2 regions of the Actinomadura sp. SCN-SB genome follow, and region 2 is predicted to be linked to the other one. Evidence: riboswitches for the same ligand, from Rfam matches in the RefSeq annotation. Region 2 holds a riboswitch; the other holds the start of a gene.
What was found. Region 2 has a riboswitch for cyclic di-AMP ahead of ACGWYJ_RS19050 (CHAP domain-containing protein). Riboswitches for the same ligand answer to the same signal wherever they lie in the genome.
Positions count from the first base shown of each region.

Region 1: another riboswitch for cyclic di-AMP. It lies ahead of ACGWYJ_RS32165 (CHAP domain-containing protein); the one in region 2 lies ahead of ACGWYJ_RS19050 (CHAP domain-containing protein).

Region 1 covers NZ_JBIMPP010000070.1:25,904-29,304, reverse strand. Annotated here, with positions in the region: gene ACGWYJ_RS32170 (MFS transporter) at 1-1,078, opposite strand, end outside; gene ACGWYJ_RS32165 (CHAP domain-containing protein) at 1,300-2,160, opposite strand; cyclic di-AMP (ydaO/yuaA leader) riboswitch at 2,174-2,325, opposite strand; gene ACGWYJ_RS32160 (TetR/AcrR family transcriptional regulator) at 2,940-3,401, shown strand, end outside.
Region 2 covers NZ_JBIMPP010000027.1:38,154-41,554, reverse strand. Annotated here, with positions in the region: gene ACGWYJ_RS19055 (NlpC/P60 family protein) at 1-903, shown strand, start outside; cyclic di-AMP (ydaO/yuaA leader) riboswitch at 1,551-1,702, shown strand; gene ACGWYJ_RS19050 (CHAP domain-containing protein) at 1,712-2,638, shown strand; gene ACGWYJ_RS19045 (hypothetical protein) at 2,690-3,401, shown strand, end outside.

The DNA of each region.
Region 1 (3,401 bases), on a different contig from region 2:
GCAGCGCGGTGCCGATCGCGACCAGGGCCAGTCCGGTGGCGGCGACGGGGCGGGTGCCGATGCGGCTGACGAGCCGTCCGGCCAGGTGCGCCCCGGCGCCGGTGGCCAGCGCTGCGGGCAGGAACATCAGGCCGGTCTCCAGCGCGCTGAGCTGGCGCAGATGCTGCAGGTAGAGGGAGCCGAGGAAGAACAGCGAGATCAGCAGGCCGGACCCGGCGAGCATCAGGAAGGCTCCCACCGCCACGGGACGGCGCGTCAGCATTTCCACGTGCATCAGCGGCGAGCGCACCGCGCGTTCGATGAGGGCGAAGGCGCCGTACAGGATCACGGCGGCGGCCAGTGGCAGCAGCGTTCCGGCCGAACCCCAGCCGTTGTCGCCGGCTGTGACCAGGCCGTAGATGAGTGATCCGGTGGCGGCGGTGACGGCCAGCGCGCCCAGCACGTCGATCCGCGGACGCGCGCCGTGCGGGGTGTGGGTGGCCGGGACCGTCGCGGGGAGGGCGGCCAGGACGGCGAGGCCGACCGGCACGTTGACGAAGAACACCCAGCGCCATCCCGGACCGGCCGTGAGGGCGCCGCCGATCAGCACTCCGGCCGCGAATCCGATGCCGCCCAGTCCCGCCCACACGCCGAGCGCCTTGTTGCGTTCCTCGCCGTGAAAGGTGGTGGTGATGGTCGACAGGGCGGCGGGAGACAGCAGTGCTGCGCCGATGCCCTGGGCGATGCGGCCGCCGATCAGGAGAGTCGAGTTCTGGGCCAGGCCGGTGGCCAGCGAGGCGAGGGTGAACGTGGCCAGGCCGATGAGCATGAGGCGGCGTGCGCCGAAGAGGTCGGCGAGGCGTCCGCCCAGCAGCATCAGCCCGCCGAAGAACAGCGTGTAGGCGGTCACGGCCCAGGTGAGGGTCGTCCTGCCCAGCTCCAGGTCTGTGCCGATCTGGGGGAGCGCGACGTTCACGACGGTGACGTCGAGGATCAGCATGAACTGGGCGACGCTGATCAGGGTGAGCGCCGTCCAGCGACGCGGGTGAGGTTCGTTGGGAACGGTCTTGCCATGCGCGGTGGGGGAGGGGTGAGACATCCTTGTCCCCTTAACTCGAACAGGTCTGTTCGGCTTACGCTACCCCGTGGGGGTAATAAGTCAAACAGGTGTGTTCATGTTCTTCGTTCGCCGCGAGGCGCGGAAGTGGGGTCGACGAGCCGGAGGGCTTAGAAAGCAGTGCGCCCCGCCACCGATATTGGTGGCGGGGCGCACTGGGTGGTTCTCAACGCGCTGGTTGGACGGGCCGCGCGTTGTGGGTCTTACTTGCGGTACTCGGGGTAGCCGTAGCCGACGACCTCGGAGTTGTCCCGGATCCGCTTCTCCACGGCGTCGTTGGAGTTGCCCTCGATGGTGCTGATGGTGCCGTCGCCGTTGACCTTGTCGACCAGGCCGACGTGCTCGATGGAGCCGATGCTCTTGTCACCATCGAAGTTGAAGAACACCACGGCGCCGGGGCGGGCCTTGGTGCCCCAGCGGTCGTTGTCCTTGAACCACTCGGCGTGGGAGACGGTGTAGGCGTCGGCGCCCATGCCCCTGGCACCGGTCTGCTCACCGACCCAGGAGATGAACATGTCGCACCACTGGGCACCCTTGTAGTCGGAGACGCTTCCGCCGTCGCGCTCGGCGGTGCGCTGGGCGGCGTCGCTGCTGATGTACCACTTGTGGAACTTGGTGTTGCCGTCCTTGCCCTCGGTGATGCCGACCTGGTCCTTGGCCAGCTCGATCACATCATTGGCAGCGGCGGCGGACCTGACGGTCGAGGACTCGGCCGCGTTCGCCTCCTTGCCGGCGAACTCCTTGGTGGCCTTGGTCTCGGTCTTCTCCGCGAGCCGCTCGCCCTTCTCGGGCAGCTGCTCGGGGCGGAGGCCGGCGGCCTCGCCGGCGTTGCCTGCGCCGACGGCCTGCCCGGCCACGGCGGCGGTGGTGGTCACCTCTTGCGGGCCGGCGTCGGCGAGCGCGGCGGCGGCCGAGCCGAAGGTCAGCGCGCCCAGGGCGGCGGCACCCACCGCACCGGCGGCGGCGCGTCCGCGCAGGGACAGGGTCTGGCTGGTCAGGTAGGTGGTGCGCTCGCGGGCAGAGGCGAGCAGGGTCGTATACGAGAGGTTCTCACGGAACGACAAGGCAGGGGTCTCCTGATTCCTTCCAGGCCGCCTACCGGGTTAGCTGTCGGATTCGGGCGTGGAAGTCGCCCTACGGCACACGCCAGGCGTGCGCCGATTCACCCCAGAAAGTTGGGTCCCCGGCTCCAGGCGCCCAGGCCTGCGGGCCGTGGGCGCTGAAAGGACTCGGCGGTCCGGCGGCCAGGCAGGCCGCCGGCATGCGATCAGATGGATGACGGTTCGCGGGGGGTCATGGTCTCCGCACACGCGACCGTGGAGGGGGCGTCCCTTGAGGGGTTCGCCCCCGTCCGTATCGGCGACGCATGGGGTGCGTCACCAGATGGGGACAGACAGTATCAAACATCCAGCTCAGGGCAAATCCTGGGCAAACGCACTGTCCGAGGTACAAAAACCCGTCCTAGGGGGCATCTATTCCGGTTCTGGCCGGTCTCCCCTCGCTGCGGTGGCCGAGACTGGCGCGAAAGGGCGGTGGGCAGGGCGTATCGAACGGCCATGCAGGCACCCGCCTGCGCGCCATTGGGCGCAACGATGACCGCCACGCCCGCCCGACGCGGCTTTTTGCGGGGATGCCGGGGATACCGGGGATGAGACCCTTGATCGTGACCTTTGAGGCCGAAGTGAAACTTGGGGCAAAAGGGGACAGGTTCGGCATGGTGACGAGGGTCCTCAGCCTGGATCGGCCGATCCCGGTGAGGCTCCTCCTGCGCGCTGGGGGAAGGTGAGAGTCTCCCACTCGTTAACTCAAACAGGCCTGTTCGGGTTCTTGTTAGGATGCGCTCATGGCGCAGGGTGCGGACGTGCGGGGGCGGCGAGCCGGAGAGCGCAGGCGGGCGGATGCGGAGCGGAATCTCGCGGCGATCGTCTCCGCGGCCACCGAGTGCTTCGCCCGCGATCCGGACATCAGTATGAGCGACATCGCCAAGGCGGCCGACGTGGCCCGGGTCACTCTGTACGGGCACTTCGCCTCCCGTGAGGACCTGCTAAGAGCGGTCCTGGCCGCGTCCATCGCCGAGGGCACGAACGTCGTCGAGGAGGCCGCGCCCGCGCAGGGGCCGCCGGCCGAGGCGTTCGCCCGGCTGATCCGCACCTGCTGGCCGCTGCTCAACCGATTCGGCAGCCTGCACACCGCCGCGCAGCACGCCCTCACCGCCGAGGAGGTGCGGCGCTACCACGACGAGCCGATGGCCCACGTGGAACGCCTTATCGTCCGAGGCCGGGAAGCTGGGGTCTTCCGCGCTGAC
Region 2 (3,401 bases):
GTGCCCGCGACCGCGGCGCACGCCGACCCCGAGGCCGAGGCGAAGAAGAAGCTGACCAAGCTCAACGAGCAGGTCGACCAGCTCGTCGAGAAGTACAACCAGGTCAACCAGAAGTACAAGATCGCCAAGAAGAAGTACCAGGCGTCCAAGGCGTCCAGCGCCGAAGAGCTCGCCACCTACAACGCGTTGCAGGCGAAGGTCTCCCAGATGGCCGCCGACGCGTACAAGCGGGGCAACACCGGTGACGTCGCCGGTCTCGTGGGCGCCGACGACCCGCAGGCGGTGCTCGACCAGGCCGCGGTCTTCACGCACCTCGCCCGCAACCGCAGCTCCGAGCTGGCCCAGTTCCTCGGCGCGGCGCAGCGGGTGCAGCGCGAGCTGGCCCAGACCAAGGCCGCCTACGACGAGGCCAAGAGGCAGCAGGACGAGCTGAAGGCGCGCAAGGCCGTCCTCGACAAACAGGTCAGGAAGCAGAAGGCGCTGGTCGCCAAGTACGACCCACCGTCCGCCGGCGGCGGTGTCGGCGGCACCTACAACGGCCCGGCCAGCGGGCCCGCGCGGGTCGCGTTGAACTTCGCCTTCGCCCAGAAGGGCAAGCCGTACCAGTACGGCGCCGAGGGGCCGAACTCCTACGACTGCTCCGGCCTGACGATGAAGGCGTGGGCGGCGGCGGGGGTCAACATCACCCGTACCACCAACTCGCAGTACGCCGCCACCAAGCGGGTGGCCAAGAGCGACCTGCAGCCCGGTGACCTGGTGTTCTTCAGCAACCTCGGGCATGTGGGGCTCTACATCGGCAACGGCCAGATGATCCACGCGCCGAGCACCGGCAAGACGGTGTCCATCGTCAACATCAACTCCGGCTACTACGCGGCGAACTACGTCGGCGCGGGCCGGCCCTGACCCGGCGGGGCCGCCGTGGTCAGGGCCGGGTAGTCAAGATCGAGTCGAGCCGACGCCGCCGGATCGGGTTGTCCCTGGTCCGGCGGCTTTTTGTGCCCCTATTTGCCATCTCGCCGACCTTTGCTATCTTGTGTCCCACTCGCGGCGCCCGCCAGGCGTCGCCCCAGGTAGCGGCGCTTCTCACGCACCGCGCCTCCGCGGCACCCCCCAGGTGCCGTCCCCGCTCGGCACTCCCCAGGTGCCGCGTCACTTCAGTTCCACTCCAGTTCACTCAAGGCCGGCCCGGCCGCACCGTGAGCATCACGGCAGTGTGCATGGGCGCTTCCGTGGCGTTCATGGCGGCCCACCCATCGGGCCTCGGCCGTGGGCGATTCCTGTTCTTGGACGCCCCCACAATCCCGAAGAACCGACAACTCCCATAGCGCCTCGCAGCGCGGCCTGGAGCCAGGCGTGGCCGCCCGTCCCCGCTTCCCTGGGACGTCCCCGTTTCTTCCCCTGATCCCTTGGGGAGCCGGGGCGGCCACGCCGTCTTCGGCCGTGCGGCTTGACGGGCCTTGACGGGCCCGGCTGCGCTCACCCAACCCCCCACGGGCCCCGACCCCTTCGGGGAGCCGACCCAGTCCGAGATGTCGGCGTCCGGACGTACCGGACGCCCACCGCCGAGTCCGCGCGACGCGGAGCCGGGGACCCATCCAGTCCCACGGGGTGAATCGGCCGCAGGACGTGACGTCCAGGCCGTAGGGCACGCTTCCACGCCCGAACCCGACAGCTAACCCGGCAGGCGGTCATTGGAAGCCGAGGAGCCCACGTGGCAGCTAAGCACCGCTGTGCCAAGGGAAGGCACCGCACCCCCCAACCCCTGAACGTCACCCTCCGCACCACCGGCGGGCTGCTCGCCGGTGTCACGCTGATCGGCCTGGCCGCCGGGACCGCCAGGATCGCCGGGGCCGACGGCCCGTCCGCGCGAGCCGCCACCCTGGCGGCGGTGGCCCCCGACGCCGAGGTCGGCGTCCCGCACACGTCGCGGGAGGACGGCGAGAGCGAGAACGGCCACGCGTCCCTGGTCCGCGCCACGATCATGAAGCGCAAGGCCAAGGCGAAGCGCGTGCGGTCCATGCCGGGACAGTCCATACCGGCGGAGGCCGAGGCCGAGGCCGAGGAGCACGCGGACGTCCAACGGCAGGTGGCCGCGCCCAAGGCCCCGGCGCCGAAGGCCGCCCGGCCGGCGCCCGCCAAGAAGAGGGTCACCGCCGCCGACGCCATCAAGCTCGCCAGGGAGCAGGTCGGGATCCAGGAGGACTCCCAGGGCAAGACCAAGTTCCAGGAGTGGTACGTCACGACCAAGCGGGCCAGGGAGACCGCGCGGCGCGACGGCGGGCGCGACCCGAAGATCTACGCCAACGCCGCCTGGTGCAGCATGTTCATCTCCTGGGTCGGCGACAAACTCGGCCTGAGCGACCAGATCGGCAGCGACGCCTGGACGATCGAGCACGCCAAGTGGTTCCAGGAGCGGGATCGCTGGGGCACCAGGCCGAGGCCGGGCGCCATCGTCTTCTTCGCCTGGAACGGCTCCAAGAACCTCTACGCCATCGAGCACGTCGGGATGGTGATCAAGGACAAGGGGCACGGCACGATCGAGACCGTCGAGGGCAACACCAGCAACGCGGTCCGCGTGCGGCAGCGGTCCACCAGCACCGTCGTCGGCTACGGCTACCCCGACTACGCCAAGGGGTGACCGACCGGAGGGCGGCCGGCCGGGCCGCACCGCGCGCATAGGATCACGCGCATGGGCGCGGGAGGCGCGGGCTCGGTCCGCGGACGGGCGCGGGTCCCGCGGCGCACGGCGTCGATCGCCGTCGCCGCGGGACTCGCCGTCTGCGTGCTCGGCGGCCTGGGCCTGGCCGGTGCCCGTCCCGGCGACGGCCGGTCCGGCGCCCCCGGCGCGGCCCGGGAAGCCGTGGCGCCGCCCGACCGGAACGCGATAGGCGCCGTCCTGGCCAACCGTGCCCGCGCGGTACGCGACCGCGACCGGATCGCCTTCATGGCGACCCTCGCCTCGGCGCCCGCGCCCTACCGGCAGGCCCAGGCGGTGATGTTCGACAACCTGCTCAAGCTGCCGCTGCGGGACTGGCGGGAGGACTTCACGTCCCTGGAATCCACCGGAGGCGGCGCCGCCGTCGTCAGGATCCGGCTGACCTACACCCTCCGCGGCCACGACGCCGAGCCCGTCGCCCGTACCCGGTACCTGGTGTTCGCGCCGCGTCCCGGCGGCTGGGCGGTCGTCGGGGACGGGACGGCGCGCGGTCACGCCGACGACGCCGAGATCTGGGACGGCGGCCCGCTGACCGTCGTCCGCGGCCGCTCCGTCCTGGTCATCGGCGACGCCCCGGGGCTGCGGGAGATCGCCCGCCGCCTGGACGCGGCCGTGCCCGCCGTCACCGCGGTCGCCGGCCGGCTCGCCCCCTCCGGCTGGGCGCGGCGGGTCGTCGCGCTCGTCC